DNA from 3 places in the Niveispirillum fermenti genome. Region 1 is predicted to be linked to each of the others. Evidence: riboswitches for the same ligand, from Rfam matches in the RefSeq annotation. Region 1 holds a riboswitch; each other region holds the start of a gene.
What was found. Region 1 has a riboswitch for thiamine pyrophosphate ahead of ABC728_RS23325 (ABC transporter ATP-binding protein). Riboswitches for the same ligand answer to the same signal wherever they lie in the genome.
Positions count from the first base shown of each region.

Region 1 (9,998 bases):
GGCTCTGTCCACGGTTTTTGGAAATTGATTTCCGATGATCAGTCGCCGGCGATAAGCTGCCGGCCTGTCGGGGCCGCCGTCAGCCCCAGTCCCATATCATCGGCCGTTCCGATGGAACGGGTGGGACCGGCCCCGGCCGGGCCGGCTGCCCGTCATCGGTAGCCATGTCCCGGCACCGTCTGACCAGACGCCCGTGTCTTTTCACCAGCAGTTTGAATGGCGACCCGTCAAATTCCTGGGGCGCCGGCAAATGCACCTTGTTCGTCTTCATCACAGCCTCCATGACCGGAAGCTGCATATTAGAACATATGAAGAACATTTCCAACTTCATACAAACGCATGCGAGATGGAGTCTCGACTGGCTTCCGTTGCAGCCTTCTCTCCCGGCATTCCCGCGCAAGCAGAAGCCAGCGAGACGCCCGGTCAGTGACCGGCATACGCCCATATCGCGGCCAACGCCGCTCATGCTAGTATAACAGTCTTCTCCGGAAGACTTGAATCCACCAACCCGCTGCTTTTTGGGAAGGGTATGGCGACCCCAGCAGGATTCGAACCTGCGACCGCTCGCTTAGAAGGCGAGTGCTCTATCCAGCTGAGCTATGGGGCCTTTGTTGTCAGAGCGTGAGCCGTCAGAAGCGGCCGATACGGGGCCGGTCGGTGCGGAAATTGTCGGCGTAGTTCTTGGGGATCACCCGGCGCTCGTGCCATTCGGCGACGTCGGCGTCCCAGCCCTTGCGGGCGGCGAAGGCCAGGGCAGCCTCCTTGGTCGGGAACTTGATGCGCACCTGGTTGAGCGTGTCGCCGGAACTGGTCCAACCCATCAGCGGTTCGGGACGGCGCGGGGTCGCCGGTTCATATTCAAGGACCCAGTCACCGACCTTGCCGCGGCCGGACTGCATGGTGGTCTTGGAGGGCTGGTAAATCCGGACCTTCATGGCGAACCCTGTGACTGCAAGAGTTGTCCCGTGGGGATTGGTCGGAGCGAGAGGATTCGAACCTCCGGCCTGCTGGACCCAAACCAGCCGCGCTACCAGGCTGCGCTACGCTCCGCCACCCAGGCGGTGGGAATACACCACACGGACGGCGGGGGCAAGCATGCCCGCAAGCATCCATGCGTCGAAAAGCCGAAACCGTCTCATGCGGCCCGCGGACGCGGACGAAGGCCACGCCACAGGCCGGCCATGCCACCTGGCGCCATGACCAGCAGATTGCCCGCCACCGCCAGACCCAGACCCAGCGCACCGGACGGTGTCCACCGGTAATCCTCGAACAGGGTGGAAACGACCAGGGCCAGAACGGGCGTCATGATGGCGATGTAACCGGCGCGCCCCGGTCCCATGCGGCCCAGCAGCGTGAAATAGCACAGGAAGGCCGCTATGGAGCCGACCAGCGACAGGTAGACCAGCGACAAAAGGTAGGGCAGCGTCGCGTCCACCCGGAAACTGGCGCCCTGCAGGGCAGCCACCAGCGCCATCAGGCCGGCCCCCACCAGCATGGCCCAGGCGGTGGAACCGATCAGCGGCATTTCCGCCCGGCGCATCCGCGAAACCGCCATGTTGCCCAGCGATGCTGAATAGTTGGACAGCATCATGAGCCCGAATCCGACGGCCGCCCCCCCCGTCAGCACCCCGCCCGCCATTTCCGGCATGAACAGCAATAGCACGCCCGTCACCCCCATGATGCCACCCCCCAGCACCGACGGGCGGATGGGCTGGCCCAGGAACAGCCGGGCATTGACGACATTCATCAGGCTGAGAACCGAACCGGCCACCGCCACCAGGCCGGAAGGCAGGAGCGCTGTGGCCTTGTAGACCAGCAGATAGTTGAGCGCGAAATTGAAAAGTCCGGCCAGACCGATCAGCCACCAGCCGTCCCGCCGGGGCATGACCGGCTGTCGCCGCACCGCCAGGAAAGCCAGCAGGACGAACCCTGCCAGCAGGAAGCGGTAGGCCACCGACACAGCCGGATCCACCGCCCCCAACTGGAACGTGATGGCATACCAGGTGGAGCCCCAGATCAGCGTGGTGGCAAGGAACAGGACGACATTGGTTGACATGGGGATTCAACACCGCAAACAGGATCGACCAGCCTATAGACCTGCCCCGTGGGGCTTCCAACGCAGATGTTGTGGCGGAGACATTATACTGCTTTGCGGTGACCAGAACCTGTTGGCTCTGATCACCGCCCTCAAATGCCGGGGCCAACATCCGTTGGCTTGGCGATGCCGCACGAGCGGTGCTGTGGCGGTTGCCGCCGGACCAGATTGCCGGCGCGGTCACCGGCACAGACGGACACGACACCCCCGAAGCGCCATCAGATGTCCAGGTCCACCTGATGGGCTTCCGGTCCCACATTGTTCATCAATGCCTGGACATAGGTGGCGATCTTCGTCGCCTCCTCGGTATGCAGGGCCAGCAATGACCGCATCTGGGCCGCCAGTTGCCTTGCTTCCTCGCGGGCAAGGTCCGGGTCCGCATCGGGGGTGTCCGGCGGGTCGGGACCATCATCGGCCAGTCCCGCCACCATCTCCACGACCTGCTCGGACGTCGGTGGCGGTGGCGGTGAAGGGGACGGCTGGGCGGGCTCGTCCGTTGGGGGCGGCACCATAGCGGGCCGGTCGGCGAACCGGTCAAGGCTGTGCCGGATGCGTTGCTTCTGGGGTGTGGAGAGGTCGGGCAGTCCCTCCACCTCCTCCATCACCAGATCGATGAGACGATGGCGCAGGCTGCGCCGGCCGCCCCCACCCTCTTCCCGCCGTTGACGCGGCTCGATCCGGGTCACGCCCGTAACCTGCCGGTCACGGGACGGCGGCGTGACCGGCTGCTGCAAGGGCGGCAAAGGTGGGGTATACAGGACCATGCTCCATGCTAACACACAGGTCATCCTGCCGGAAATCCACCGATTGCGGGGCCGGGAACATGGTCACGGGTGCGCAGCATCAGGGGCGGGGGACAAGCGCCCGCCCAGGCCCTGCGCACCGGCCTGCGCTATGGCCGCTTCACGCCGAAGGCCGGGTGCAACAGACGGTCGCCGGGGCGGATGCCCAGCCGCGCCGACAGCCCGCCATTGATCTCCAGCACCGCCAGCGCGGGGCCGGCAGATGGCAGCGGCGTCAGGTCACGGGGCCTGCCATGCTGGATATTGACGATATAGCCGGCAGCATCAACGAAGATGATATCCAATGGTATCAGGGTGTTCTTCATCCAGAATGACAGGCGGCCTTCCTGCTCGTTCAGGAACAGCATGCCATGATCATCCTCCATCCGTTCGACGAACATCAGGCCGTGGGCCTGCTGTTGCGGGGTCAATGCCAGGTCGACATGGAAGCTGTGGCGCTGCCCATTGCGGGTTTCCACCACGATCGTGTCACGGTTCAACCCCATCTGCGGGCCCGGTGGCATCTGCGCCATCGCCGGCGGCGCCAAGGGCAGGAGAAGGGGGGGCAATGACAGAAGCAGGGCAAGGGCCAGTCGGCGCAGCATGATGGATCCCGTCAGGTGGCAGCGGATCACCCTACCACAGGTCGCGCACACTTGCCGCCGCGTGGCGCACATCATCGCGCACGGGGCCTTCATGCGGGGCGTCGGCCAGGCCGTCGAACCAGCGGGCCGGCGGGTTGCGGCCCTGACGGCGATCCCAGGTCAGCCCCTTCAGCACCGCCGCCGCCGCGGGCGTCAGGTCGGCCTGCGCCGGGTCGATGCCGTTCAGCACGGCCCATATGCCGGCCCAGGCACGGCCCACGGACCAGGGATTGTATCCGCCGCCGCCCACGACCACCGTGCGCGGTGCCAGCCCCACCAGATCACCCACCGCCCGCCAGAGGGCCCGGTTGGACAGGGACAGGCGCGACAGCGGGTCATCGGCCAGCGCATCGGCGCCGGTCTGGATCATCATCGCCTGCGGGCGGAACGCGACAGCCAGGGGGATGATCGCCTCCTCCACCACGTGCCGGAATTCCGCATCGTTCAGGCCGGCCGGCAGGGGCACGTTGCGGGCCATGCCGCCGGCGCGGTCGTGCAGCAGGCCGGTATGGGGCCAGCGCCCTTCCTCATGCACCGAAATGGTCAGAACCCGTTCATCATCGTGGAAGGCGTCCTGTACACCATCGCCGTGATGGGCATCGAGATCGACATAGAGAACGCGGTCCAGCCCCTGATCCAGCAAGGCCAGCAGGCCCAGCACGGGCGCATTGAAGAAGCAGAAGCCACTGGCCCGTCCGGGGCGGGCATGATGGGTGCCGCTGGCAGGCGAATGCACGACCCCGCCATCGCGGACAAGATCGGCCGCCAGAAGGGCCGCCCCCGCGGCGATGGCCGGCCGCCGGTACATTTCCGGGAAGACGGGATTTTCCAGCTTGCCCAGCCCGTAACGCAGCGCGGTGTCCAGATCGACCCTCTGGTCCCGCTCTGCCCGCGCCACGGCGGCGATATAGTCGCGGTCGTGGAAACGGGCGAGCTGCTCTGCCGTGGCCAGCGGACTGTCGACATAGGCGTCATCGTCCAGCCAGCCCATGGCCCGGATCAGGTCGGTCGCCACGCTGACGCGGGGAATCGACAATGGGTGCTTGCGGCCATAACTGGAATGCCGATAGATCTCGCCCCCCAGATAAAGCGGGCGGTTCGTCGCGCTTTTCGGCGACGCAGCAGCGGTCAGGTCGTTGATCGTGGCGCTGTCGGGCATAATGAACATAGTTTATTCCGCAGCGCGGAAACCGACAAGCACCCCGCTTGCACCTGCGACGCTATTTCACCGGTTCATGGTCGTAGGAGAAGATGCGGGCCAGTTTCCAGCCGTCGGCCTCCAGCCGCCAGAGCTGTGTGAAGCGGGCGCGGCCGACCTTCGTTTCCGGTCCATCCCCCCGGCGCTCATAGAAGAAATGCTCCCCCTGCTCCAGCACGCCGATCGTGCCGATGGGATGCACCGTCATGCTGCCGGGGATCAGTTCGCGGCGGGAACGCCAGGCATCCGGCGCCTGCCGCGTCGCGCATCTCTGTGCATAACTGGCCACGAATGGGGCGGCCGACCGTGCCACCTCCCCATCCTTGTCGTGATACATCTCGAAATCCGGGGTCAGCATGGTGGCCAGCCGGTCCGGATCACAGCCCTGGAAGAACAGCGCGAAGAAATCGGCGTCCAGCGTTTCCACCATCCGGTTCAGTGCCGGCCCTTCCGGCAAACCGCCCGCACCGGCCGTTGCCGACAGGAAAAAAACGGCGGTCCCGGCGGCAATCTTGTGTCTGAAGCCCATATCTTGTCCCACCCCTCTGATGGCCGGCCGCGGAAACCGTCCGCCCTGTCCGATGCCTATTCCCTTGCGGGCCTGTCATGGCTTTGTCATAACGGAAAAACCTCACTGGGGGGAGCCCGATGGTCGGCTGAGAGGTCCTGTAACGGGACGACCCCTGGAACCTGATCCGGATGATGCCGGCGTAGGGACAGTGAACCATGAGCAACGACCCGGGGCCGCGTCCGGCCCCGTCCGCCCCTTCCCCTGCCATTCATCTGCGCGATGGCGGCCTGATGCTCGGCGGCCGGATGATTTTCCGGCACCTGACATTGGCGGCGGCCGGGGGCCGCATCACCTGCCTGCTGGGCCCCAGCGGGGCCGGCAAGTCCAGCCTGTTGCGCCTGATCGCCGGTCTGGCCACAGGCGAGGGTGAAATCCTGGCTGATGACGGGCAGCCCGTGGCCGGCCGTATCGCCTGGATGGGCCAGCAGGATCTGCTGCTGCCCTGGGCCAGCGTTCTCGACAATGTGATGCTGGGTGCGAAACTGCGGGGCAACCGGGCCGGGCCGGCGGCACGCGACCGGGCGCTGGCCCTGCTTGCCCATGTCGGGCTGGCCGATCGTGCCGCTTGCCGGCCGGACGCCCTGTCGGGCGGCATGCGCCAGCGTGTGGCCCTGGCGCGCACCCTGTTCGAGGATCGGCCCATCGTGCTGATGGACGAGCCTTTTTCCGCTCTGGACGCCATCACGCGGCTGCGCCTGCAGGATCTCGCGGCCGGCCTGCTGGCGGGACGCACGGTGCTGATGGTCACGCATGATCCGATGGAAGCGCTGCGTCTGGGCCATCAGGTGCTTGTCCTGTCCGGCCGGCCGGCACGCCTGTCCAATCCCATTCAGCCGCCGGGCGACAGCCCCCGCCCCCCCGACCACCCGGCCCTGCTGTCCCTGCAGGGACGCCTGTTGGCGCAGTTGCGCGGCGCGGTGGGGGAGGACGCGGCATGATGGGCATGCTGCTGCGCGGCGGTGTGACGCTGGCGGGGCTGGTGCTGGCCTGGGGCCTGCTGGTCCATCTGGCCGATCTCCCGCACTATATCGTGCCGGGACCGGACCGGGTGGCCGCCCGCCTGTGGTCTGACCGTGCGTTGCTGGCCGAGCATGCGGGCCACACATTGCTGGAAATCGTCCTGGGGCTGGTGCTGGGCACCTTCTGCGGTGCGCTGGCGGCCCTGGCGCTGACGGCGTCGGCCGCCGCGCGGCGCTGGCTTCTGCCGTTGCTGCTGGCCAGCCAGGCCGTTCCGGTCTTCGCCATAGCGCCGCTTCTGGTGCTGTGGCTGGGCTATGGCATGGCGTCGAAGGTGGCGATGGCCACGCTGATCATCTTCTTCCCCGTCACTGCCAGCTTCTATGACGGGTTGCGGCGCACGGATCCGGGCTGGCTGGACCTGGCCCGGACCATGGGTGCCGGTCCCATGGCCATCCTGCGCCATATCCGGCTGCCGGCCGCGCTGCCCGCTTTCGGGTCCGGGTTGCGCATGGCCGCCGCCGTGGCCCCCATCGGGGCCGTGGTGGGCGAATGGGTTGGCGCATCCGCCGGCCTTGGCTTTCTGATGCTGCATGCGACGGCACGGGTCCAGACGGACCTGACCTTCGCCGCCCTGTTCATCCTGGCGCTGCTGGCCGTGTGCCTGTGGCTTCTGGTCGATCTGATCCTTCGCCGGGCCATGCCCTGGCTACCCGACAGCGTGATAACCAAGGAACCCAACGCATGAGCAAGAACTGGCTGCGTGCGGCCGCCATGGCCGCATCGCTGGCGCTTTGCGCCCTGCCCGCCACCGCGGAAGAAAAGCTGACCGTGCTGCTGGACTGGTTCGTGAACCCCGACCATGGCCCGCTCTACGTCGCGCTGGAACAGGGATATTTCAAGGAGGCGGGCCTGGCCGTCGAGTTGATCGCCCCGTCCGATCCCAATGACCCGCCACGTCTGGTCGCCGCGGGCCGGGGCGATGTGGCCATCTCCTATCAGCCGCAACTCCACCTGCAGGTGGATGCCGGGCTGCCTGTGACACGCATCGGCACGCTGGTGGCCACGCCGTTGAACACGGTGATCGTGATGAAGGACGGTCCCGTCAAGTCGATCAGGGATCTGAAGGGACGGAAGATCGGCTATTCCGTCGGCGGGTTCGAGGATGCGCTGCTGGGGGCCATGCTGGAACGGCATGGGCTGACATTGAAGGATGTCACCCTTATCAACGTCAATTTCTCGTTGTCCCCGGCCCTGTTCGCGGGGCAGGTGGATGCCATCGTCGGCGGTTACCGTAATTTCGAGCTGAACCAGATGGAGATCGAGAAGAAGGAAGGACGGGCCTTCTTCCCCGAGGAGGAGGGTGTTCCCGCCTATGACGAGCTTGTCTTCATCACCGCCCGGAACAAGGCGGCCGACCCGCGGCTGGGCCGGTTCCTGGATGCCGTGGAACGGGGAACCCTTTATCTTGTCAACCATCCGGATGAGGCGTGGCGCCTGTTCGTCAAGGGCCGGGCGGACCTTGATACCGAACTGAACCGTCGGGCCTGGGTCGACACCGTGGCCCGTTTCGCGCACAGTCCGCGCGCGCTGGACCGTGCGCGCTACGACCGGTTCGCCCGCTTCCTGCATGAACGCGGCCTGATCAAGGCCGTGCCGGCGGTGGAAAGCTACACATCGCACATCGACTGACCGCACATCGAATGAGGGCGATCGGCCCGGACAGAAGGAGAGGCCCTCCCCCTGTCCGGGCCCCGGCTTACCTGCTGCGCAGCAGGTCGCGGATTTCCGTCAGCAATTCCTCGCTCTTCGTCGGCGCGGCGGGTTTCGCCTCTTCCTTCTTCTTGAAGCGATTCACCTGCTTGACCAGGATGAACACTGCCCAGGACACGATCAGGAACTTCAGGATCGCATTGATGAACAAGCCGTAATTCACGGTCGCGGCACCGGCATCCTTGGCCGCCTGCAATGTGGGATATTCACCCCCCGACAGGCTGACGAAATAGTCGGAGAAATCGATGCCACCCAGGACATAGCCCAGAGGCGGCATCAGGATATCGTTGACCAGCGAGGTGACGATGGCGGTGAAGGCGGCCCCGATGATGATACCGACCGCCAAGTCCACGACATTGCCGCGGCTGATGAAAGTCTTGAATTCGTTCAGCATGTTTTTCCCACTCCATGGCGGCGGCCCCCCGGCCGACCGAACGGTCCGCAAGAAGGATCATGCATCGCGGCCGGATTGGAAAGCCCGGATTGCGGGTTATACCAATGTTGCGATGAGTGGAACTCATCGCAACATTGGTTGGCGCGTTGAGCGCCCGCGCGTCCATGCGCGCGTGAACTAAATACCAAGATACCCAGTCCCGGTGATCACAACCGATCACCGGGCTCAAGCGCCGGCGCCAACATCCGTTGGCTTGTGTTTTCGAAATGTCAGTAAGATGTGTGATCGCCGGCCGGGGCATGCCCCGGCCGGCGATCCGTCCGGAAGACCGCTCCGTGGAAAGGTAGATCATACACCGTAGCCAAGCATGGTTCTCCGGTCGGCCCCTTCATTGACCCGAACAGTTGCTTGGGGTTGCAGCCCCGTACGTGCAAGGCAGGGAGTATGAAGATGGCACAACAGGACTCTATCATCGCCCTGGACGTCAGCAAGGCCCGTCTGGACGGGTTGGATGCCGAGACAGGAGAGGCTTTCCAAGTCGAGAATGCCGAGGCTGGTTACAGTCTCCTTCGGCGACGGTGTGGCAAGCGCGCCGTGCAGGTCGTCCTGGAAGCCAGTGGTGGCTATGAGCGGCCGGTCATGGAGGCTTTATCGAAAGCCGGCATTCCCGTCCGCCTCGTCGATCCTCGCAAGGTCCGGCATTTTGCCAGGGCGCATGGACGCTGGGCCAAGAATGACCGGCTGGATGCCCGGATGATCGCCGCCTATGCCCAGGCGATCCCCGGAGCCGCCTACCAACCCGATCCGGAACGGGAGGTCCTGGCGGAACTGGCCACCTACCGGCGCCAGTTGCTCGACGAGCAGACCATGGTCAGGAACCAGGCCCAGACCCTGGCGGATCCGGAACTGCGCCGCTTGGCCAAGCGGCGCCTGGATGCCATCGCCCTGCTGATCCTGCGCCTCGACAAGCGCATTGCCGAGCAGATCGCGGCATCCAAAACCTTGAAGGTCAACGACAACCTGCTCCAGTCCATTCCTGCTGTCGGGCCGGTGCTGGCGGCCACCCTGCTGGCCCATATGCCGGAGTTGGGCACACTGACACGACATCAGGTCGCCGCCCTGGCCGGCGTTGCCCCGATGGATAACCAGAGCGGCAAACGCGATGGCCCGCGCAGCATCTACGGTGGAAGGCCCGTTGTCCGAACCGTCCTTTACATGGCTGCCGTCGTCGCCAGTCGGCGAAATCCACCCTTGGCCGCCTTCTATAAAAAACTCATCGCCGCTGGAAAGAAGCCAAAGGTTGCCCTCGTTGCCATCATGCGAAAGATCGTCGTCCTCGCCAATGCCATCATCCGCGATCAGAGAACTTACGCCGCATGAAAACAGTTGCTTGGCTACACCGCACGTGCGGCGCGGCGGCGCATCGGGGTCGCATTGATCAGGACCATGGGTCCTGATCAATGTAGATACGTATTAGGCCTTCTGCCGGAGAGACTTGCCGGAACCGGGCATTTGGCAGACTTTGTATCCCGACGATCGATCAGCCGGAAAGCGCCATTGCATGGACCCATACCCGAACCCACC
Region 1 covers NZ_CP156681.1:2,604,793-2,614,790, forward strand. The annotation lists tRNA gene ABC728_RS23285 (tRNA-Arg) at 531-607, opposite strand; gene ABC728_RS23290 (ETC complex I subunit) at 630-935, opposite strand; tRNA gene ABC728_RS23295 (tRNA-Pro) at 974-1,050, opposite strand; gene ABC728_RS23300 (DMT family transporter) at 1,136-2,056, opposite strand; gene ABC728_RS23305 (hypothetical protein) at 2,314-2,859, opposite strand; gene ABC728_RS23310 (DUF192 domain-containing protein) at 2,988-3,482, opposite strand; gene ABC728_RS23315 (acetoin utilization protein AcuC) at 3,514-4,689, opposite strand; gene ABC728_RS23320 (nuclear transport factor 2 family protein) at 4,742-5,248, opposite strand; TPP riboswitch at 5,347-5,453, shown strand; gene ABC728_RS23325 (ABC transporter ATP-binding protein) at 5,446-6,228, shown strand; gene ABC728_RS23330 (ABC transporter permease) at 6,225-6,995, shown strand; gene ABC728_RS23335 (ABC transporter substrate-binding protein) at 6,992-7,939, shown strand; gene mscL (large conductance mechanosensitive channel protein MscL) at 8,007-8,414, opposite strand; gene ABC728_RS23345 (IS110 family transposase) at 8,859-9,794, shown strand; gene ABC728_RS23350 (pyridoxamine 5'-phosphate oxidase family protein) at 9,976-9,998, shown strand, end outside.

Region 2 (9,998 bases), 1.0 Mb from region 1:
TGCGACATTGCCCGCCTTCGACATCCATGCCCTGACGCTGGAACCGGGATTGAACCTCTATCCCGCCCTTTCACCGGATGGAAAGATGGCGGCCTATGCCCACCGCAATTCCTTCGGCGACATGGATCTCATGCTGCGCAGTGCGGCCCCGGGCGGGCGGGCCACCATCCTGACCCAGACGGAGGACAGCGACCGTTATCCCGTCTGGTCGCCGCGCGGCGACCGGCTGGCCTTTGTGCGCGTCGGTCCCGACTGGAACTGCCGGCTTTACGTCATCAGTGTCCCGGCGGGAAAGGAAAGGCTGGTATCCCCCTGTCTGGGCGATCACATGCCGCATCTGGCATGGCGGCCCGATGGCAAGGCACTGGTGCTGACGGCGCTGACGGAAGGGGATCCGGGCCGGTCACGCCTGATCTCCATACCCCTGGATGGCGGCACGCCGTCGCCCGTGCCGGTTCCGGCAGACGCAGGCGCGGATGATTGGATGCCGGCCTATTCGCCCGATGGCGGCCGGCTCGCCTTCGTCCGGGCCCTGTCGGGCGGCCAGGCGGCGCTGATGGTTAGCGACGCCCGGACGGGGCGCGCGCTGCGGCGACTGCCGCTCGACCCTGGCATTTCGCATTTCGGCTGGGCGGCCGATGGCCAGGGATTTTACCTGACAAACGCTTCCCGGCGGCGGCGTGGATTGTGGCATGTGGATATCAGCACGGGACGCTGGCAGCAGATCATGCCGTCCATCGGCCGGCTGGGCCTGATATCGGTGGACCGGGCCCGCGGAACCATGCTGGTCGAAACCTATCGCGGCCATTCCGACATCGTGGAATTCGGTTCGTCGGGCAACCAGCATGTACTGCTGGGCTCCACCGCCAACGAGTACGAGCCCCAGCTTTCCCCGGATGGCAAGGCCATGGCCTTTGTCAGTGACCGGCTGGGGCCGCCGCAGGTCTGGCTGGCGGTGGAGGACGGGGAGCCCCGTCCCCTGACGGATCTGCGGGCGGCCATCCTGACCGGTCTGCGCTGGTCGCCGGATGGCGCCAGGTTGCTGTTTGTGGCGGAAGACGGCCCGTCGCACGACCTTTACCAGGTGGAACCGGCAAGCGGACAGACGACGCGCCTGACCCAGGATGGCCGCCAGAAGGGCACCCCCGTCTGGCTGCCGGATGGCAGCATCGGCCTGCCCGTGCTGGACACCGAGGGGTGGGCCGTCTGGTCCCTGGAACCCGATCGCGGCCTGTCCCGGAAGACGGATATGCGTCACGACTTCATCGACCTGTCACAGGACCGGACCATGCTGCTGACGGGGGATACCGGCACCACCCGGTTGAACTGGCGGATGCTGGATGGGTCGGATGCCGGGACGCTGGACCTGCCCTTCACGCTCCGTCGCCGCAATCTCGCCGTCTGCCCCGATACGATCTATGCCGCCCGCGTCACCCGGTTCAGTGCCGAGGTCATCGCCATCGATCGGCTGACGGGCTGGGAGCGGCGGCTGGGCATCCTGAACCGGACGGAATTGCAGGGCCAGATTTCCGCTGATTGCGCAAAAGGGTCCGTTCTGATGGCCAGCATCATCGACCAGGAAGCCGGCCTCGCCCTGATCACGCCGGATGATGCGGACTGACGGGGCGGCGGCACGGGTTTCCTGAGGGATGTGAGTTTTCTATTAAATATCAATTAATTAGAGTGGTGCTCTGATTTCCATTCGGAAATGATCGGCGTTCGATCATGCAATGATCAGCTTTCCGTCATGGCCTGATCGATGCGTCGCTGCAATGGTTGCGGCCTCTGCGGGCACCCTGCTGTTCCGGCCATGTCGGCCGGTGAAGGGGGCCTTGAACAGGAGCAGGAAATGAAGGACGGAAAACTCCGCCTCAAGGCATGCATCACCATCGAACTCCAGACCACCAGCTTCATGGAAGCCGGGGAACACCAGAAGCGCCTGATGCAATTGCTGGAAGAGGTTCAGCGCCATTATCCCGACAGCCGCCTGGATCTGCGTGAGCTGCGCACCAGGACGGCCGCCAACGGCAGTTCGGCACCGCAGCCGCCGGCCACGCGCACGGGCCGCCTGCGGCCCTATGCCAGTGTTGCCTGACGCCGGGGAGGGAGAAGCATCATGCAACGCTATCCCAGCACGGCGCTGTCGATCGCCCAGGCCCTGATGAAGATCAATCCGCGCATGTCGCTGCGCACGGCCACCACCTTGCTGACCATTTGCGAAAATGAGGGCATCAGCCAGGCCGAACTGGCCTATCTCATGGGGGAGGCGCCGTGCGCCATCAGCCGCGCCATCGATGAATTGTCACGCGATTGGGACAATGGGGAGGGCGCACCGGGTCCGCTGGTCGAACGCCGGCCCTGGACCCAGGATGCGCGCCTGCGTGTGGTCCAGTTGACCGACCACGGGCGCGCCATGCGCGATCTGCTGAACAGCCAGATCGAAGCGGCCCGGCCCATCGTCGCGGCCGCCTGATCCCGGTTCCGTCAATTGGCCCCGTCGTCAGCCGGCCCCGGCCGCCGCCTCGCGCAGGCGGCGCATGAAACGGGCCCGCGAGGGGACATGCTGAAGGATCGTGGCCGCCCTGTCCGCCCCGCCCGTCATGCGGCCGATGCCCTTGCCCAAGGCCAGGACATCGCTGATGCGGCGATCCAGGAAGGACCAGGTGTCGGCCATCCCTTCCGACTGGTCGTCCAGCCAGTAAAGGGTGGTGGCCGCCACGACGCCGGACAGCAACAGGCGCTTGGTATAGAAATTATAGTCGGTCGATGCATCCCCGATGCCACGCCAGACGGCATCGACCGTGGCGTACAGAAGCTGTGGCCCGCGCGCCGCGTTCAGCGGCATGGCCAGCAGGCTGCTGGACCGGCGCACGGCCTCCCGATAGGGGGCCAGCGCCTCCAGCCGGCTGCGCACGGCCAGGGCCACCCGTTCGCGCAGCTTCAGGGCCGTCAGGTCGGTGCGGGCCAGGGCAGCATGCATCTGCCGGTCGGCCCAGTCGCTCAGCCAGCAGGCCGCCTCGACGGGGCCGCCGGGAAAGGCGGCGTCGGCCTCCTGCGGGTGGAAACCGGCGCTTTCCGCGCCGCGGCGCATGACGGTGCGGTTCCAGCCGTCGAAGGCCACGTCGGGCAGCATGGCCAGCAGGATGCCATCCCGCCGCGCGGCCAGGGCCGCCTGGGCATCGGCGAAGGCATCGCTTTCCCCGGGCGCCGGCCCGCCGCTGCCCTCGGCGCCAGCCGTGCCGGCTGTGACGGCATCCGTCATTCCGGCCGTGGCGGTATCGGCGGCCGGGTCCGGCAGGGATGTTTCGCAGGCATCGGTCATGGCATCGTTCCTCAATAGAGCGGCCGGTTCCATGGGCTGTCAGCGTGCCGCCGCCAGCACGTCCGGCCCGAAGAACCTCTGTTCTTCCATATAGGTCAGCGTGGCCAGGGATTCCATGCGGTCCAGATAGAGGACGGCGTCCAGATGGTCCAGCTCATGCTGGATCACCCGGGCATGGGTGCCCGCGGCCTCGCGTTCCACCAGATTGCCGTCCAGATCATAGCCCCGGTAGCGGATATGCCGATAGCGCGGCACGACGCCGCGCAGGCCCGGAATGGACAGGCACCCTTCCCAGCCCGGTACCCGCTCCGCCGATAGGGGAACGAAGACCGGATTGACCAGGACTTGCGGCCCCATGGGCCGGTCGCCGGCCGTATCGGTGGCCCGTTCCGGCGGCACGCGGAAAACGATGATGCGGCGGGCGACATCGACCTGCGGTGCGGCCAGCCCGATGCCCGGCGCGTCTAACATCGTCTCCACCATATCATCCGCCAACTGCCGGATATCATCCCCGAAACCGCCCGCCGCCGGGACAGGTAGCGGGTCGGCAACCCGGCGCAGCACGGGATTGCCCATGCGGACGATGGGAAGAACGGCCATGACGGGCACCTCCTGCGCGGATGTGAAGGGACGATTCGGGGTGGTACGGCATTCTGCGACCCCGGCCCCGGCGATGCAAGGCAAGGAAAACCCGTCCATAGCGGCCCGCATGCCCGCCATTCCGCATGAATTGGCGGTTGATGATGATGCGGGCCTTCACAAGCCCCCCGCACCTGTGTATAACCCCGGCGACTGGATCGGGCGATGGCGCGACCTGCAAGGGTCTCGCGTTGCCGTTTCTTTGTTCTCAACCCTTATCGCGTGGCGCCGGTTCGCCCGGTCAGCGCACCATTGGAGTGGATGTCCCGTGCAAGTTCTGGTTCGTGATAACAACGTCGATCAGGCCCTGCGCGCGCTGAAGAAGAAGATGCAGCGTGAGGGCATCTTCCGCGAAATGAAGCTGCGCCGCAATTACGAGAAGCCGTCCGAGAAGCGCGCCCGCGAGAAGGCCGAGGCCATCCGCCGCGCCCGCAAGCTGCTGCGCAAGCGTCTGGAGCGCGAGGGCTACTAAGCCCTCCCCCCTCCCTGTCCATCGGACAGGCGCCAGTACGGCCCCGGTAACGGGATTGAACGCCGCCCCCGGATTGTCCGCGGGCGGCTTTTGATCTTTCGTGCCGGGGATTTCGTGTTTGCGGGGGTGGGGGCCTATGCCCGCCGTCCCGTGGACACAGGTTTATGGCGGTAGGGGGGGCACGGGCCGCGCCCTCGACCAGCGGGATCCGGTATCCCGCCGGTTCGTTCCCATCAGGTGCCGATCAGCCCCAGTTCCGGGCTGGATGCCTCCGCCCGCAGCCGCTTGGGGATACGGCCGGCCAGGCGTGCCAGCCGCCCGCCTTCCACCCCGGCCCGCATGGCGGCAGCCATCTTCACGGGGTCGATGCTTTTCGACACGGCCGTGTTCAGCAGTACGGCATCGCAACCCAGCTCCATGGCCAGTGCCGCGTCGCTGGCCGTGCCGATGCCCGCGTCCAGGACCACGGGCACGATGCTGTTCCGGCAGATCGTCTCGATATTGTAGGGGTTGAGGATGCCAAGCCCCGTGCCGATGGGGGCGCCCAGCGGCATGACGGCGGCACAGCCGACATCGGCCAGCCGCCGGCAGACGATGGGATCGTCGGTGCAATAGGGCAGGACGGTGAATCCGTCGCGCACCAGCTCGTCCGCGGCGCGCAGCAACTGTTCCACGTCGGGATAGAGCGTTTCCCGGTCGCCGATCAGTTCCAGCTTGATCCAACTGGTGTCCATCGCCTCGCGCGCCAGTTGCGCGGTCAGCACGGCATCCTTCACGGTGGAACAGCCGGCCGTGTTGGGCAGCAGCCACACCTTGCCGGCCACCAGGTCCAAAAGCCCCTCGCCATAGCCCGTCAGGTCGGCGCGGCGCACCGACACGGTCAGGATTTCCGCACCGGACGCCGCCAGGCTGTCCAGGAAAACCTGCTGGTTTGGATAGCCGGCAGAGCCCAGGAACAGGCGCGACGCGAAATTCTTGCCCGCAATCTTCAGCGGATCGGTGATAGCCATCTCAACCACCCTGCAGCACCTTGACGATTTCCACCCGGTCGCCGGGGGACAGGTTCGTATCGGCCCAGCGGCCGCGCGGCACCACCATGTCGTTGACGGCGACGGCGATGCCGCGCGCCGCCGGATCGATGCCGTCCGCGGCCATGACCGCGGTCAGGGCGTAATCGTCGGGCACCTGTTCCCTGCCATTGATGATGATCATGCCAACCTTTCCTTAGCCGCCCGGGTGGCGGCCAATCCTATGCCGCCTGCGCCGCGGCGAAACGTTCGGCCCCGAAGGGCCTGATATGCGTGTCGACCCGTCCCGTCAGGATCAGGTCGGTGATGGCATCGGCCGTGACGGGGGCCAGCAGGATGCCGTTGCGGTGATGACCGGTGGCCAGCACCAGCCCCTCCAGCCCCGGCGCGGGCCCCAGGATGGGGGCGTCGTCGCGGCTGCCGGGGCGCAAGCCCGTCCACATCTCGCGCACGGGCAGTTCCTCCACCCCCGGCAGGGCTCGCCAGGCGGCATCCAGCAGGGCCAGCACGCCGCCGGCGGTCATCTGGCTGTCGAATCCCTTTTCCTCCGTCGTGGCGCCGATGATCAGCGTGCCGTCACGGCGCGGCACCAGATAGCATTTGGGGGCCCAGACGACATGAGTCAAAAGCGGCCGGGCAGGGTCCATCGCCAGCGACATCATCTGGCCCTTCACGGGGCGGACGGGCGGCGGGACGGGCTGCCCCGGCAGCAGGCGCGACCAGGCGCCGGCCGCCAGCACGACGATATCGGCGCCGGCCACCCTGTCCCCCAGCACCACGCCCGTCACGCGGCCGGCCGACACATCCAGGCCGGTGACCGCCGTCCCCTCATGCAGGCGCGCCCCGGTCGCGGCCAGGGCGGCGCGCAGCGCGGCGGCGGCCAGGCGGTTGTCCACCTGCCCGTCCCGCGGGCTGAACACGCCGGCGGCCGTGCGCGGGTTGAGGAAGGGTTCCTTCTCCTTGGCTTCCGCCCCCGTCAGCCAGGACAGTTCCAGTCCCAGCCCGCGCTGGAAGGCGTAGTTGGAGCGCAGCAGTTCCACCTCGTCGCGGGTGCTGGCCACCACCAGCGTGCCTTCGCTGCGCAGGCCGGCGGGCAGGCCCGTGACCGCCTCCAGTTCCCGCGCGAAGCCGGGCCAGCGCGCCTGGCTTTCCAGGCACAGCGGCAACAGCGGCTGTTCGCCCGGCTCCGTCTCCACCCCGGCGGCCAGCATGCCGGCGGCGGCGCGCGTGGCGCCCTGGCCGGCCCGGTCGCGTTCGAAGATATCGACCGACGCCCCGGCCCCGGCCAGCCGCCAGCCGATCGCCATGCCGATGATGCCGCCGCCGATGATGGCCACGCGGGGCCGGTCCTTGGATTGCCCGTCCTTGGATTGGATAATGGTCATTCTCGCCTTCTCCCTTCGCCGGCATGACCCGGATCAGGTTCGATGGGTGTGATCTCAGCCGCCGTCCGGCAGGATGGCGGCACCCCAGGGTCCATGTCCTATGTCATGGGCCTGTCCCGGTTGGAATGCAAGGGGCTGGTGCCCGGCAGACCCGACCCGTCCGGTTCGCGCTTGACCATCGGCCCCATGCGGCATATCTGCCGCAATAGAGGGACCCTTGTGCAAGCAGCGTCGCCTCCCGCCCCGTCAATCCCGCCGGACCCGGACACGCCGCCCATGTCGCTTCTGCCCATCCTGACCATTCCCGACAGCCGCCTGAAGGCCACGTGCAAGCCGCTGGACAATGTCGACGGGCGCGTCGCGGCCCTGATGGATGACATGCTGGAAACCATGTACAAGGCCCCCGGCATCGGTCTGGCCGCGCCGCAGATCGGTCTGCTGGAACGGCTGATCGTCGTGGACGTGACCGATCACCGCACCGAGACGCCCCAGCCGCTGGCCATGGTCAACCCCGAACTGCTCTGGACCTCCGACGAGGTGACCGTGACGCAGGAAGGCTGCCTGTCCATCCCGGAAATCTATGCCGATGTGACACGGCCCAGCATGATCCGGGTGCGTTATGTCGATCGCGGGGGCGAGGTGCGGGAGATGGATGCCGACGGCCTGCTGGCCACCTGCATCCAGCATGAGATCGACCACCTGAACGGCGTGCTGTTCATCGACCATCTGTCGTCGCTGAAGCGCAACATGCTGCTGCGCAAATACAACAAGTCGCGCAAGTAAGCCCGCAAATAAGGATGATGCCGGGGTACGCCCCGGTTTCCCTGATCCCGGCCGAAAGAGAGGCTTTTCCCCGTGCCGCTGCGTCTTGCCTTCATGGGTACGCCCGACTTTTCCGTGGGCATCCTGGATGCCCTGGTCCAGGGCGGGCATGAACTGGTCTGTGTCTACAGCCAGCCGCCCCGCCCCGCGGGCCGCGGCCAGCAGGTGCAGGCCACGCCCGTGCATCGCCGGGCCGATGCGCTGGGCATCCCCGTGCGCACCCCCAAGAGCCTGCGCAAGCCGGAGGAGCAGGCGGCCTTCGCCGCCCTGGACCTGGATTGCGCCATCGTGGCCGCCTATGGCCTGATCCTGCCGCAACCCGTGCTGGACGCACCGCGCCTGGGCTGCGTCAATGTCCATGCCAGCCTGCTGCCGCGCTGGCGCGGGGCGGCCCCCATTCAGCGTGCCATCCTGGCCGGCGATGCCGAAACGGGCGTGACCATCATGCAGATGGATGCCGGCCTGGACACGGGCGCCATGCTGATGAAGGACAGCCTGCCCATCACGGCGGGCATGAACGCCGCCACACTGCATGACGCCCTGGCCGCCATGGGTGCCCGGCTGATGGTGGCGGCCCTGCCCGGTATTGCAGACGGTTCGCTGACCCCCGTGCCGCAGCCGGAAGAGGGCGTGACCTATGCCGCCAAGCTGGCCAAGGAGGAAGGGCGCCTGGACCTGTCCCGTCCGGCCGTGGAACTGGATCGGCAGGTCCGTGGCCTGACCCCCTGGCCCGGCTGCTGGATCGATCTTGCCGGCGGAGAGAAGCTGAAGGTGCTGGCGGCCGAACCGGTGGCGGGCGACGCCCCGCCGGGGACCCTGATCGATGCCGGGCCGACAGTGGCCTGCGGCGATGGCGCGTTGCGTCTGCTCCGGGTACAGCGGCCCGGCAAGGGGCCTGTGGATGGCGCTGCCTTCCTGCGCGGCTTTCCCCACCGGATCGGGGACAGGCTGACCGCCTGACAGGGGGCGGGGAAGGGGAGATGACGCCGTGCCGCTGCTGCCGTTCCCACCGCTGCTGCTGATCACCGACCGGGCGCAGGCCGCGGGCGGCCTGCCCGACATTGTCGCGGCCTGCGTCGCCGCCGGCTGCCGCTGGGTCAGCCTGCGTGAAAAGGACCTGCCGGCCGATGGACAGGCCGGGCTGCTGGCGGTGCTGCGACCCTTGCTGGCGCCCGTGGGCGGCGTGCTGACCGTCCATGGCGACCCGGCGCTGGGCCTGCTGTGCGACGGGGTGCATCTGCCCGACGGTGCCGACATCGCGGCCGTGCGCCGGCGCCTGGGGCCGGGCGCGCTGATCGGCGCCTCCTGCCACGGCCGGGCGGCGGTGGCGGCCGCGGCGCGGGCCGGCGCGGATTACGCCACGCTGAGCCCCATCTTCCCCAGCGCGTCGAAACCCGGATACGGTCCCGCCCTGGGGGCGGGGGTGCTGGCCGGGCTGCCCCTGCCCACCCTGGCGCTGGGCGGGGTGACGGCGGGGAACCTGCCGGATTGCCTGGCGGCGGGTGCGGCGGGGGCAGCCGTCATGGGCGGCCCGATGCGCGATCCGGCCGGTATGGCGGCACTGGTCACAGCCCTGGCTGCGACGCGGGGCCGCAAGGCCGGCATTTGACCATCGGCCCCTGTCGCGCCCATATCACGGCATCGTTTTCCCACCGATCGAACGGCCCGCCCCATGTCCGTCGCCCAGACCCCTTCTGTCCCCGGCCATCGCGCCGTTGCCAACTGGCTGCTGTTCTGCGCCGGCATGGTCTTCGCCATGGCCATCATCGGCGCCATCACGCGCCTGACGGAAAGTGGCCTGTCGATCACCGAATGGAAGCCCATCACGGGCACCATCCCGCCCCTGAACGAGGCGCAATGGCTGGCCGAGTTCGAAAAGTACAAGCAAATCCCCGAATATCAGGTTCTGAAGCGGGGCATGAGCCTGGATGAATTCAAGCAGATATTCTTCTGGGAATGGTTCCATCGGCTGTGGGGGCGGCTGATCGGGGTCGTCTTCGCCGTGCCGCTGGTCTGGTTCGCCGTGAAGGGCATGGTGACGCGGCAGATGCTGCCCCGCCTTGTGGGCCTGTTCCTGCTGGGTGGGCTGCAGGGTTTCATCGGCTGGTTCATGGTGCAATCGGGCCTGTCGGAGCGCACCGATGTCAGCCATTACCGGCTGGCCCTGCATCTGGGCATGGCGCTGTTCCTCTATGCATTGCTGGTCCAGGCCGGGCTTGACCTGCGCCACCCCCAGGCCCGCCGGCATCCGGAAAGGGCGGGGCTGGTCCGGCTGGGGCGGGTGTCGCTGGCGCTGGTGGCCGTGACGGTCATCTGGGGGGCCTTCGTGG
Region 2 covers NZ_CP156681.1:517,211-527,208, reverse strand. The annotation lists gene ABC728_RS13905 (winged helix-turn-helix domain-containing protein) at 1-1,621, shown strand, start outside; gene ABC728_RS13900 (hypothetical protein) at 1,850-2,095, shown strand; gene ABC728_RS13895 (hypothetical protein) at 2,117-2,473, shown strand; gene ABC728_RS13890 (COQ9 family protein) at 2,501-3,322, opposite strand; gene def (peptide deformylase) at 3,362-3,922, opposite strand; gene rpsU (30S ribosomal protein S21) at 4,230-4,433, shown strand; gene ABC728_RS13875 (thiazole synthase) at 4,667-5,443, opposite strand; gene thiS (sulfur carrier protein ThiS) at 5,445-5,645, opposite strand; gene thiO (glycine oxidase ThiO) at 5,683-6,846, opposite strand; TPP riboswitch at 6,839-6,943, opposite strand; gene def (peptide deformylase) at 7,123-7,629, shown strand; gene fmt (methionyl-tRNA formyltransferase) at 7,708-8,628, shown strand; gene ABC728_RS13850 (thiamine phosphate synthase) at 8,657-9,277, shown strand; gene ABC728_RS13845 (COX15/CtaA family protein) at 9,341-9,998, shown strand, end outside.
Region 2: it holds a riboswitch for thiamine pyrophosphate, as region 1 does, so the genes downstream of both, thiO (glycine oxidase ThiO) here and ABC728_RS23325 (ABC transporter ATP-binding protein) in region 1, are expected to answer to the same signal.

Region 3 (9,998 bases), 910 kb from region 1:
CATGCAGATTCTGAAAGGCCATGCGCGCGCGCATGGTGGTCAGCGGTACGGGAAACAGCGGCTTTTCCATGCAGGAGGTCAGCACCTCCCCGATACATTCGCAGCCCGTCAGGTCACGGGCGAAGATGTCGAGCGAGAAATCCGGCCAATACCCCGTCTCGAAGAAGGGAAAGCCATTGATATGGTCCCAATGCGCATGGCTGAGCAGCATCGTGGCATTGCGGATTTTATCGCGCAGCAGGCGCTTGCCCAGGCCGCGCAGGCCCGTGCCAGCATCCAGGATCAGCGTGCGGTCGCCGGCCGTGACCTCGATGCAGCTCGTATTGCCACCATAGGCGAGGTGGGAGGCATAGGCGCAGGGAAAGGTGCCGCGCACGCCCCAGAACTTGACCTTGAACTCCATTTCATGCCCCTGTGGCCGGGCAGGTCGCCCCGCCATCCGTACCCCCGACGAATGGATGGAAACATTCCATCGAATGCGTCGAAGTTCCATGAAAATAAATGCGTCCGTGCCGGTGAACCTGTGACGATGCACACAGGTCCGGTCACGATTCCGTCATGGGTGGCGTGCGCAAACCCACCTGACTGAACGGATAGGCGATGTCCTGGGGTTACCTTATCCGGTGATCCAGCCGCTCGTCATCCAGGCCTGCCGGCTCCTGGTGGATGGCGAATTCGGCACTGGGGAAGGCCGCACGCAATTCCCGCTCGATCTCATCGGTAATGTCGTGCGCCTCGGCCAGGGTCAGGTGCGGGTCCAGTTCCAGGTGGAACTCTATATGCTGGCCGATGCCAGTGGAGCGCGTGCGCAGGTCATGGATGCCGCGCGCCTGGATATGGGCCTTGACCACGGTGGTCACCCGGTCCCGGTCCGCTTCCGGCAATTCGCGATCCATCAGCACGCCCAGCGCGGCACGCAGGATGCGGCTGGCTCCCCAGACAAGGAAGGCGGCGATGGACAGGGCGAAAATCGGGTCCCAATAGGGCCAGCCGCTCCACGCCGTCAGCGCCAGGGCGGCGATGACGGCGCTGTTCATCAGCAGGTCGCCGCTGTAATGCATGCTGTCGGCCGCAATGGCCATGGAGCCGGTGCGACGGATCACCCAGCGCTGCACGATGAGCAGGCCCCCCGTCATCAGGATGGCGAAAACCATCGTGGCGATACCCAGTTCCGGCGCCGTCACGGGGCGCGGATCGACCAGCCGCCCCACTCCCTCATAGGCCAGGAACACACCGGACCCGGCCACGAAGGCCGACTGTGCCAGGGCCGCCAGGGGTTCCGCCTTGCCATGCCCGAACCGGTGAGTGCTGTCCGGCGGCCGCAAGGCCTGTGCCACCCCCAGCAGCGTGACGACGGAGGCCAGCAGATCCACCGAGCTGTCCATCAGGGAGGACAGGATCGACACCGCGCCCGTCGCCATGTAGGTCGCCAGCTTGGCCGCGATCAGGATCAGGGCGACGGTGACGCTGGCATAGGTGGCCAGCCGCCGATACCGGTCCACATCCGCCGCCATGCCACCCCCTCCCGACCAGGATCAAGGATAAAGCCGGCCCTTGTCCCACCCCCCATCCGAACGGGTGAAGATGATGCGGTCATGCAGCCGGTATTCCCGATCCTGCCAGAATTCGATCCGGTCGGGAACGACGCGATAGCCCGACCAGTGCGGCGGGCGCGGCACGGCCTGATCCGCGTACCGCGCCTGCGTATCGCGCACGGCCTGTTCCAGGGTGCTGCGGCTGTCCAGCGGCCGGGACTGCTGGCTGGCCCAGGCGCCGATCCGGCTGCCATGGGGCCGGCTGGCGAAATAGGCGTCGGCCTCCGCCTCCGTAACGGGCTCCACCAGCCCATCCACCCGCACCTGCCGCCGCAGCGACTTCCAGTGGAAATTGATGCCGGCCACCTGGTTGGCCGCCAGATGCTCGCCCTTGCGGCTCTGCGTGTTGGTGTAGAAGGTGAAGCCCCGGTCATCCAGGGCCTTCAACAGCACGATTCGCACCGTGGGGCGGCCATCGGCGCCCACGGTGGCGACGGCCATGGCGTTGGGGTCGTTGATTTCCGTGGCCTCGGCCTCGGCGAACCAGTCACGGAACAGCGCAAAAGGATCGGTGGCGGCTTCCAGCGTCATGGCTTGATCTTCGTCATAGTTGCGCCCGAATTGATGGGGAGGATAGAGAGCATCGAACGATTGTCCATGTGCTTCCCCCGCATGGCACCCGCCCGCAGGCCGATCAGCCCGGCGGCAAATGATGGGGGAAGGATATGATTTGGAAAGGCTCGGAAACATGATTCGCAAGATTGTCGTCGCCACCGCGCTGGTGGCCCTGCTGGCCGGGTGCCAGAACTCGGGCGGCAACAAGCAGACCGGCGGCGCCGTGATCGGTGGCCTGATGGGCGGCTTGGCCGGCAGCCAGATCGGTGGCGGTTCGGGCAAGCTCTGGGCGACGGGTGCCGGTGCCGTTCTGGGCGCGCTGATCGGATCGGAGGTCGGCGCCTCGCTGGACCGTGCCGACCGCCAGGCGCTGGAGCGCAACACCTACGCTTCGTTCAGTGCGCCGTTGAACCAGCCCATCATCTGGGACAACCCCAACAACAATAACCGCGTCATCGTGACGCCGACCCAGGAAGGCCGCCAGGCCGAAACCGGCGCCTATTGCCGCGAATACCAGCAGACGATCATTGTCGGCGGCCGCAGCGAGCAGGCTTTCGGCCGCGCCTGCCAGCAGCCGGACGGCAGCTGGAAGATCGTGAGCTGACGCCAACCCCGCCTCAACCCCCGCCGGGTCACCCCATCCGGCGGGGTTTTTATACGCATGCGCCACCCCCTTCCTGTCGGGCACGCTTGACCCGCCCAAGCCGGGGCGTAGGATGCGGCAGGATTTCCCCCTGTTGCCTTCCCCGTTGCTTCTCTGGTGACCATGCGCGATCCCTACCTGGTCCTTGGCGTGATGCGAAGCGCCTCCGCCGACGATATCAAGCAGGCGTTCCGCCGGCTGGCCAAGCAGTACCATCCCGATCTCAATCCGGGTCGGGCCGACATCGAACAGAAATTCAAGGAAGTCAACGCGGCCTATAGCCTGCTGTCAGACGCCGACAAGCGCGCGCGCTTCGACAAGGGCGAAATCGACGCAGCCGGCAACGAGCGGGCAGGCCACGGTTTCCGCCGCGGTCCCTGGCAGGGCCCGGGCGGTGCGGGCCGCAGCGGGGCCGGGGCCAAGGGCCGCGCCGGCGGGGATGCGGGGGGCGACGATCCCTTCGCCGATGAATTCTTTAATGACATCTTCGGGGCCACCCGCCGCCGCTATTCCGCGGGCGGGGGTTCCGGTGTGAAGGCCAAGGGCGCCGATGTCAGCTATTCGGTGTCGGTCAGCTTCGCCGATGCTTGCCTGGGCGCCAAGCGGCGGCTGACCCTTTCCACGGGCAAGACCATCGATGTCAACATTCCGCCCGGCACACGCGACCAGACACGGCTGCGGCTGAAGGGCCAGGGGCTGCCCGGGCTCGGTGGTGCGGGGGCCGGTGATGCCATCGTCGAGGTGCAGGTCGACAACCATCCGCTGTTCACGCGCAAGGATGACGACATCCATATTGAGGTGCCGGTCACCCTGCCCGAGGCGATATTGGGGGCCGCCATCAAAGTGCCGACGCTGGACGGGCAGGTGGCCGTGAAGGTCCCGGCCGGTGCCAACAGCGGCACCATCCTGCGCCTGAAGGGCAAGGGCATCCCCAATCCCGACCGCAAGGTGACGGGCGACCAATACGTGAAGCTGGTCGTCATGCTGCCCGACAAGCCCGATGCCGAACTGACCAGCTTCATCGAGAAATGGTCCAAGGGCCGCGGCGATTACGACGTGCGGCGCAAGCTGGGGATCGGATAGCACTCATCGGCCTGACAGGGAGGTCTGATATGTATCTGCATTGATCAGATCCTTTGGTCCTGATCAATGCACCCCGCATGCGCCGGGCGCCGCCATCCGGCGGCTGGGCTTGCGCGCGCATGGGCGCGCGGGCGCTCAATGCGCCAACCAAGATGCGATGCGCCAACCAAGATGCGATGAGTTCCACTCAACCCGCCTTGGTATGACAGGAACCGGCGCCCGCCTGCCATCCGTCTGCCACCCGTCTGCCAACGGCTCGGATGCGTGGACGGCGGGGGTGCGGGAGCCCAAGCCCCGCACCCCCGCCGTGACTTGTCACCCGGCAGCCTTGACGCTGTGGTCGATCAGCCGGGCTGGCGGTCAATCCCGCGCGCGGTCCAGGCGATCCTCGATCTTGTCGCCGGCATCTTCCAACTGATCGCCGGCCCGCTCGGCCGCATCATCGATCTTCTCGCCGGCCCGCTCGGCAGGACCCTTGTTGTCGCAGGCGGCCAGCGCCAGGGGGGCGGCGGCCAGGAAGGTGACCAGGGCGAAACGGTTCAGCAGCTTGGTGGACATGGCTCTGCTCGTCTGTTGTTGTTCGATCCGGCGCATTTGACGCCGTTATTCAATCAACAGTGCAGCCACACGGGATGTTCCCTATCCATCCGGTCAGGTGCCTCCCGCTTCTCCCCATCGCCGCACACGGCCCGTATCCAGATCAAACAGGTCAAGGACGCGGCCGATCGTGTGATCCACCATTTCCTCGATGCTGGCAGGCCGGGCATAGAAGGCCGGCACCGGCGGGTAGACGATGGCCCCCATTTCCGTCACGGCAGCCATGGACCGGATATGGCCCAGATGCAGCGGCGTCTCCCGCAGCATCAGCACCAGCCGCCGCCGTTCCTTCAGCACCACGTCGGCCGCGCGGGTCAGCAGGGTGCTGGTGACGCCTGACGCGATCTCCGACAGGGAGCGCACCGAGCAGGGGGCCACGATCATGCCCATGGTCCTGAAGCTGCCCGACGAGATGGCGGCCCCGATATCGGTGATGGAATAGTTCACATCGGCCAGCGCCCTGATGTCGGCAACCTTCAGCCCCGACTCATGCGCACAGGTCACTTCCGCAGACCTGCTCAGAACAAGGTGGGATTCGATGCCAAGCCGGCGTAACGTGGAAAGCAGGCGTATGCCGTAAACAATGCCCGACGCCCCGCTGATCCCGACGATCATCCGTCGGGCCGGTGTGGCGGCCGGGTACTGGTCAGGACCGGAGGAACCGGCCGGCTGTGGGAGGATATCTGCCATGGAGGTGATGTAGCGCCCCCGATGGTTTTCGTCCAGGGTGGCTAGACGACCCTCGAAAAAACCGACCACCCTATCCATATGCATAGACGGACGGATGACAAAACCATGTCAGGATCGTCCATCAGCCATACGGATCGGAAAGGCCGTCCGCGTTTCAGGTTCCAACAATCAGACACGTCCATTGTTCCATCGTTACAGAAGGAGAAGGCCGTATGTTGTTCCCCGAGCGTGTTGAAGCCCTGCGCGTCAAGCACGAAACCCTGGATCGGGAGGTGCGGTTGGAAGCTCGCCGCCCCCTGCCGGATACAACGACCCTGACCCGCCTGAAAATGGAGAAATTGCGCGTGAAGGAGGAGATGGACCGTCTGGCCCGCGCCTGACGGCATCTCCGGCCCGATCAGCCAGAGGAAAGGCCCCCGTCCGAACACCGGACGGGGGCCTTTTGTTTCAATGATGATCGTCCGGCACCGGCCTGTCCGACAGGTAGACCTGCCCGCCCTTTTCCTTGAATGCCGCAGACATGGCGGCCATCCCCTCCTGCGCCGCCGCATAGTCGCGCACTTCCTGTGTGATCTTCATGGAGCAGAATTTCGGCCCGCACATGGAGCAGAAATGCGCCAGCTTGGCGCCTTCCGCCGGCAGGGTCTGGTCGTGGTATTTCTCCGCCGTCTCCGGGTCCAGCGACAGGTTGAACTGGTCGCGCCAGCGGAATTCGAACCGGGCGCGGGAGAGCGCATCGTCACGTTCCTGCGCGCCGGGATGGCCCTTTGCCAGGTCGGCGGCATGGGCGGCCAGCTTGTAGGTGATGACGCCCACCTTCACATCGTCGCGGTCGGGCAGGCCCAGATGTTCCTTGGGCGTGACATAGCAGAGCATGGAGGTACCGAACCAGCCGATCATGGCCGCCCCGATGCCGCTGGTGATGTGGTCGTAGCCGGGTGCGATGTCGGTGGTCAGCGGCCCCAGCGTGTAGAAGGGTGCCTCGCCGCAGACCTTCAACTGCTTGTCCATATTGGCCTTGATCTTGTGCATGGGCACATGGCCCGGCCCTTCGATCATCACCTGCACATCATGCTTCCAGGCGATCTGGGTCAGTTCGCCCAGCGTGTCCAGTTCCGCGAACTGGGCGGCGTCATTGGCATCGGCGATGCTGCCGGGCCGCAGGCCGTCGCCCAGCGAGAAGGCGATGTCATAGGCCTTCATGATCTCGCAGATTTCCTCAAAATGGGTGTAGAGGAAGTTCTCCTTGTGATGGGCCAGGCACCATTTGGCCATGATGGAGCCGCCGCGGCTGACAATGCCCGTCACGCGCCTGGCCGTCAGCGGGATATGGGCCAGCCGCACCCCGGCATGGATGGTGAAATAATCCACGCCCTGTTCGGCCTGTTCGATCAGCGTGTCGCGGAACAGGTCCCAGGTCAGGTCCTCCGCCTTGCCGCCCACCTTCTCCAGCGCCTGATAGATGGGCACCGTGCCGATGGGCACCGGCGAATTGCGGATGATCCATTCGCGGATCGTGTGGATGTTGCGGCCCGTGGACAGGTCCATCACCGTGTCGGCCCCCCAGCGGGTGGCCCAGACCAGCTTGTCCACCTCGTCCGCCACGCTGGAGGTGACCGCCGAATTGCCGATATTGGCGTTGATCTTCACCAGGAAGTTCCGGCCGATGATCATCGGCTCCGTTTCCGGATGGTTGATGTTGTTGGGGATGATGGCACGACCGCGCGCAATCTCGTCCCGCACGAATTCCGGGGTCACGTGATCGGGGATGGATGCCCCGAAATCCTCCCCGTCGCGGGCGGCCTGTCCGGCCAGATGCTGCCGGCCCAGATTTTCGCGGATGGCGACATATTCCATCTCGGGCGTGACGATGCCCTTGCGGGCATAATGAAGCTGGGACACGTTGGCCCCCGGCCTAGCGCGCAGCGGCCGGCGGGATGCGCGGTCGAACAGGGGGACGGGGCTTTCCTGGCCGTCCTTCAGCCCATTATCCTCCGGCTTCACGTCCCGGCCGTCATAGGCTTCCACATCGCCGCGCGCCTTGATCCAGGACCGGCGCAATTCGGCCAGCCCCCGCCGGATATCGGTCCGCACCCCCGGGTCGGTATAAGGGCCGGACGGGTCATAGACCCGCACGGCCGGCTCATCGGCGCTGGGCGAAAGGTCGATCTCCCGCATGGCGACGCGGATGTCGGGGAAGCGTTCTCCCGCCACATGCACCTTGCGCGACGCGGGCAGCGGGCCGGTCGTGACGCGGAATTCGGGATCGGTAATGGTGGTATCTGGCATCTGGACCTCCGTTGGCTGGAGATCCGGGTTTGCGCACGGAACGCGGCGGCACGTGTGGGGCGGTACGGGGCCCCTATGCTTCCATCCCTACGCCGGTACGACCCGGATCAGGTTCGAAGGGTTCCCGCGCCGGTGCCGCCTGTCGGCGGTCCATGCGGTGTCTCAGCCCCTTGCCGGGGTTCCCCTTGGACAGGGCGGAGGGTGCGGCGGCAGGCGGCGGATGTCAAGACGGGGTGTTTCGGTTTCCGCATGGTTGGCATCATGATAGGGTCCGGCCCGTTTGCGGCACACGGGAGAGGCCCCATGTCCCTGCTTCGATCCTTGCTGGCCTCGGGTTTGCTTCTGCTGGCCGTGACCATTCTGGCCGGTGGCGGGACCGGAGATGGGGTCGGCGGCGACGCCTATGACCGCGCCATCGCCGGCATGGACCGGGACCCGGCGGCGGCAGAGGCGGCGATGCGCGGCGCCGGCACCCCGCTGGCCCGGCTGGACCTGCTGCTGTACCTGCATGCCTTCCGCCCGGATGGCCGGCAGGAAATCGCGGCACTGGCCCACGATCTGGCCACTCTGCCAGACGGGCGCACCGATGATTACATGCTGGACGTGCTGGGCCCGCCCCTGCCCTATGACGGCACGGATGAAAGCCTGCTGCCGCTGGTGCGGCTGCTGTCCAGCACGGGGGCGGTGAACAGCCATTCCGCCTTTTATGCCATCCCCTGCGCGGTGCTGGCGCGACGGCCCGGCCTGCTGGCCGCCACGCAGCCGCAGTTCGCCGGCAACCGTGACAATTTCCTGCCCCGGTCGGGATGCGATTGGAACCGGGGTACGGTCACCGGCTTTCCCGACGCCGCCATGACGGCTTTCATGGAAGCCGGGCGGCTGGCGGACGGCGATTTTCTGGGCACCCATGGGGGCACATTACGGTTCGCGCTGGGCGGCCGGCAGGCGGCCCTTCTGGAACAGGCACGGCTGGACCCGGCGGGGCTGCCGCCGGCCCCGCCCGGCAATGGCGGGCCCTATGCGGTCTGGGCCTATCTGTCACCCGCCAACCATCGGGCTTTCATCGGCCGGATACAGCCATCCTACGCGGCCGCAAGGGCGGCACTGACCGCGTATTACCGGCCGGCCCACGGGCAGGAAGCCGAACAGCTGGCGCGCAACGCCCTGTTCGCGGTCGTATGGGGTGGCGATTGCGGGGAGGCTGGGGTGCCGTCCGGCCATGCGCGCACCCTGTTGCTGGATGATGCGCCGGCGGATGCCGTCCGCGCCGCCATGGAAGCCGGTAATACGGACAGGCCGGATGATGCGTTCGCCCGCTGCGCGCGTTGGGCCGGGATCGACCCGCTGTCCCATCTGGCCGCTGCCCGGCGACCCGATCTGCTGCCCGACATGGTGTCCGGGAACGGTCCGGACATGCCCAACGGCTTCGGCAAGACGCCGCTGATGGCCGCGGCGCAGGCCGACCAGCCGGCATCGGTGGCGTGGCTGCTGGACCAGGGCGCGCGGGTGGATGCCGCGACGGCCGAAACCGGCCCCTATGACGCCCCCCGGCATGGGAAGCGCACGGCGCTGCATTATGCCGCCGCCAATGCCGGCCTGCCTGTCATCCGGGCCTTGCTGGCCGCCGGTGCCGATCCCGGCGCGCGGGATGATGAAGGGCTGACGCCGCTGGACTATCTGCGGGGAAATGGCCCCGTGCCCGTCAACCCCCGCCTGGCGACCGGGGATCGGGACCAGGCGGGCACCCTTCTGTCCCCCGACCGGTAGGACAGCCGGAGGGGGACGGATCAGCCCTTTTTCACACCGAACAGATGGGCGGGGCCCGGAAAGGCGCGCGACCGCACCTCTGCCGCATATTCGGCGGCGGCACTGGATATCTGATCCCCCAGCTCGGCATAGCGTTTCACGAATTTGGGCGTAAAGCCGCCGAACAGGCCCAGCATGTCGTCGGACACCAGGACCTGACCGTCACAGGCAGGGCTGGCGCCGATGCCGATGGTGATGGCCGGCACATTCTCCGTGATGGTGCGGGCCAGCGGCTCCACCACCCCTTCCACGACGACGGAGAAGGCACCTGCCTCCGCCACGGCGCGGGCATCTCCCAGAATCTTCTGCTGTTCGGCGTCAGACCGGCCGCGGGCCCGGTAACCGCCCAGCGCGTTGACGGCCTGCGGCGTCAGGCCGACATGCCCCATGACGGGAATGCCGCGCCGGACCAGGAAATCGACGGTTTCCGCCATCTCTTCCCCGCCTTCCAGCTTCACGGCCTGCGCACCCGTTTCCGCCAGCACGCGGGCGGCGTTGCGGAAGGCCTGCTGAGGGCTTTCCTGATAGCTGGCCCAGGGCAGGTCGACGATGACACAGGCCCTGGACGATCCGCGCACCACGGCGGCACCATGATTGATCATCATGTCCAGGGTGACGGGCAGTGTACTGTCCAGCCCGTAAAGCACCATGCCCAGACTGTCGCCGACCAGCAGGCAATCACAGTGCGGGTCCAGCAGGCGGGCCATGGAAACGCTGTAGGCAGTCAGGATGACGACGGG
Region 3 covers NZ_CP156681.1:1,696,121-1,706,118, reverse strand. The annotation lists gene ABC728_RS19285 (MBL fold metallo-hydrolase) at 1-403, opposite strand, end outside; gene ABC728_RS19280 (cation diffusion facilitator family transporter) at 612-1,514, opposite strand; gene pdxH (pyridoxamine 5'-phosphate oxidase) at 1,536-2,126, opposite strand; gene ABC728_RS19270 (RT0821/Lpp0805 family surface protein) at 2,284-2,754, shown strand; gene ABC728_RS19265 (DnaJ C-terminal domain-containing protein) at 2,917-3,876, shown strand; gene ABC728_RS19260 (hypothetical protein) at 4,237-4,434, opposite strand; gene ABC728_RS19255 (UbiX family flavin prenyltransferase) at 4,528-5,088, opposite strand; gene ABC728_RS19250 (YdcH family protein) at 5,376-5,543, shown strand; gene thiC (phosphomethylpyrimidine synthase ThiC) at 5,611-7,452, opposite strand; TPP riboswitch at 7,520-7,648, opposite strand; gene ABC728_RS19240 (ankyrin repeat domain-containing protein) at 7,756-9,219, shown strand; gene panB (3-methyl-2-oxobutanoate hydroxymethyltransferase) at 9,240-9,998, opposite strand, start outside.
Region 3: it holds a riboswitch for thiamine pyrophosphate, as region 1 does, so the genes downstream of both, thiC (phosphomethylpyrimidine synthase ThiC) here and ABC728_RS23325 (ABC transporter ATP-binding protein) in region 1, are expected to answer to the same signal.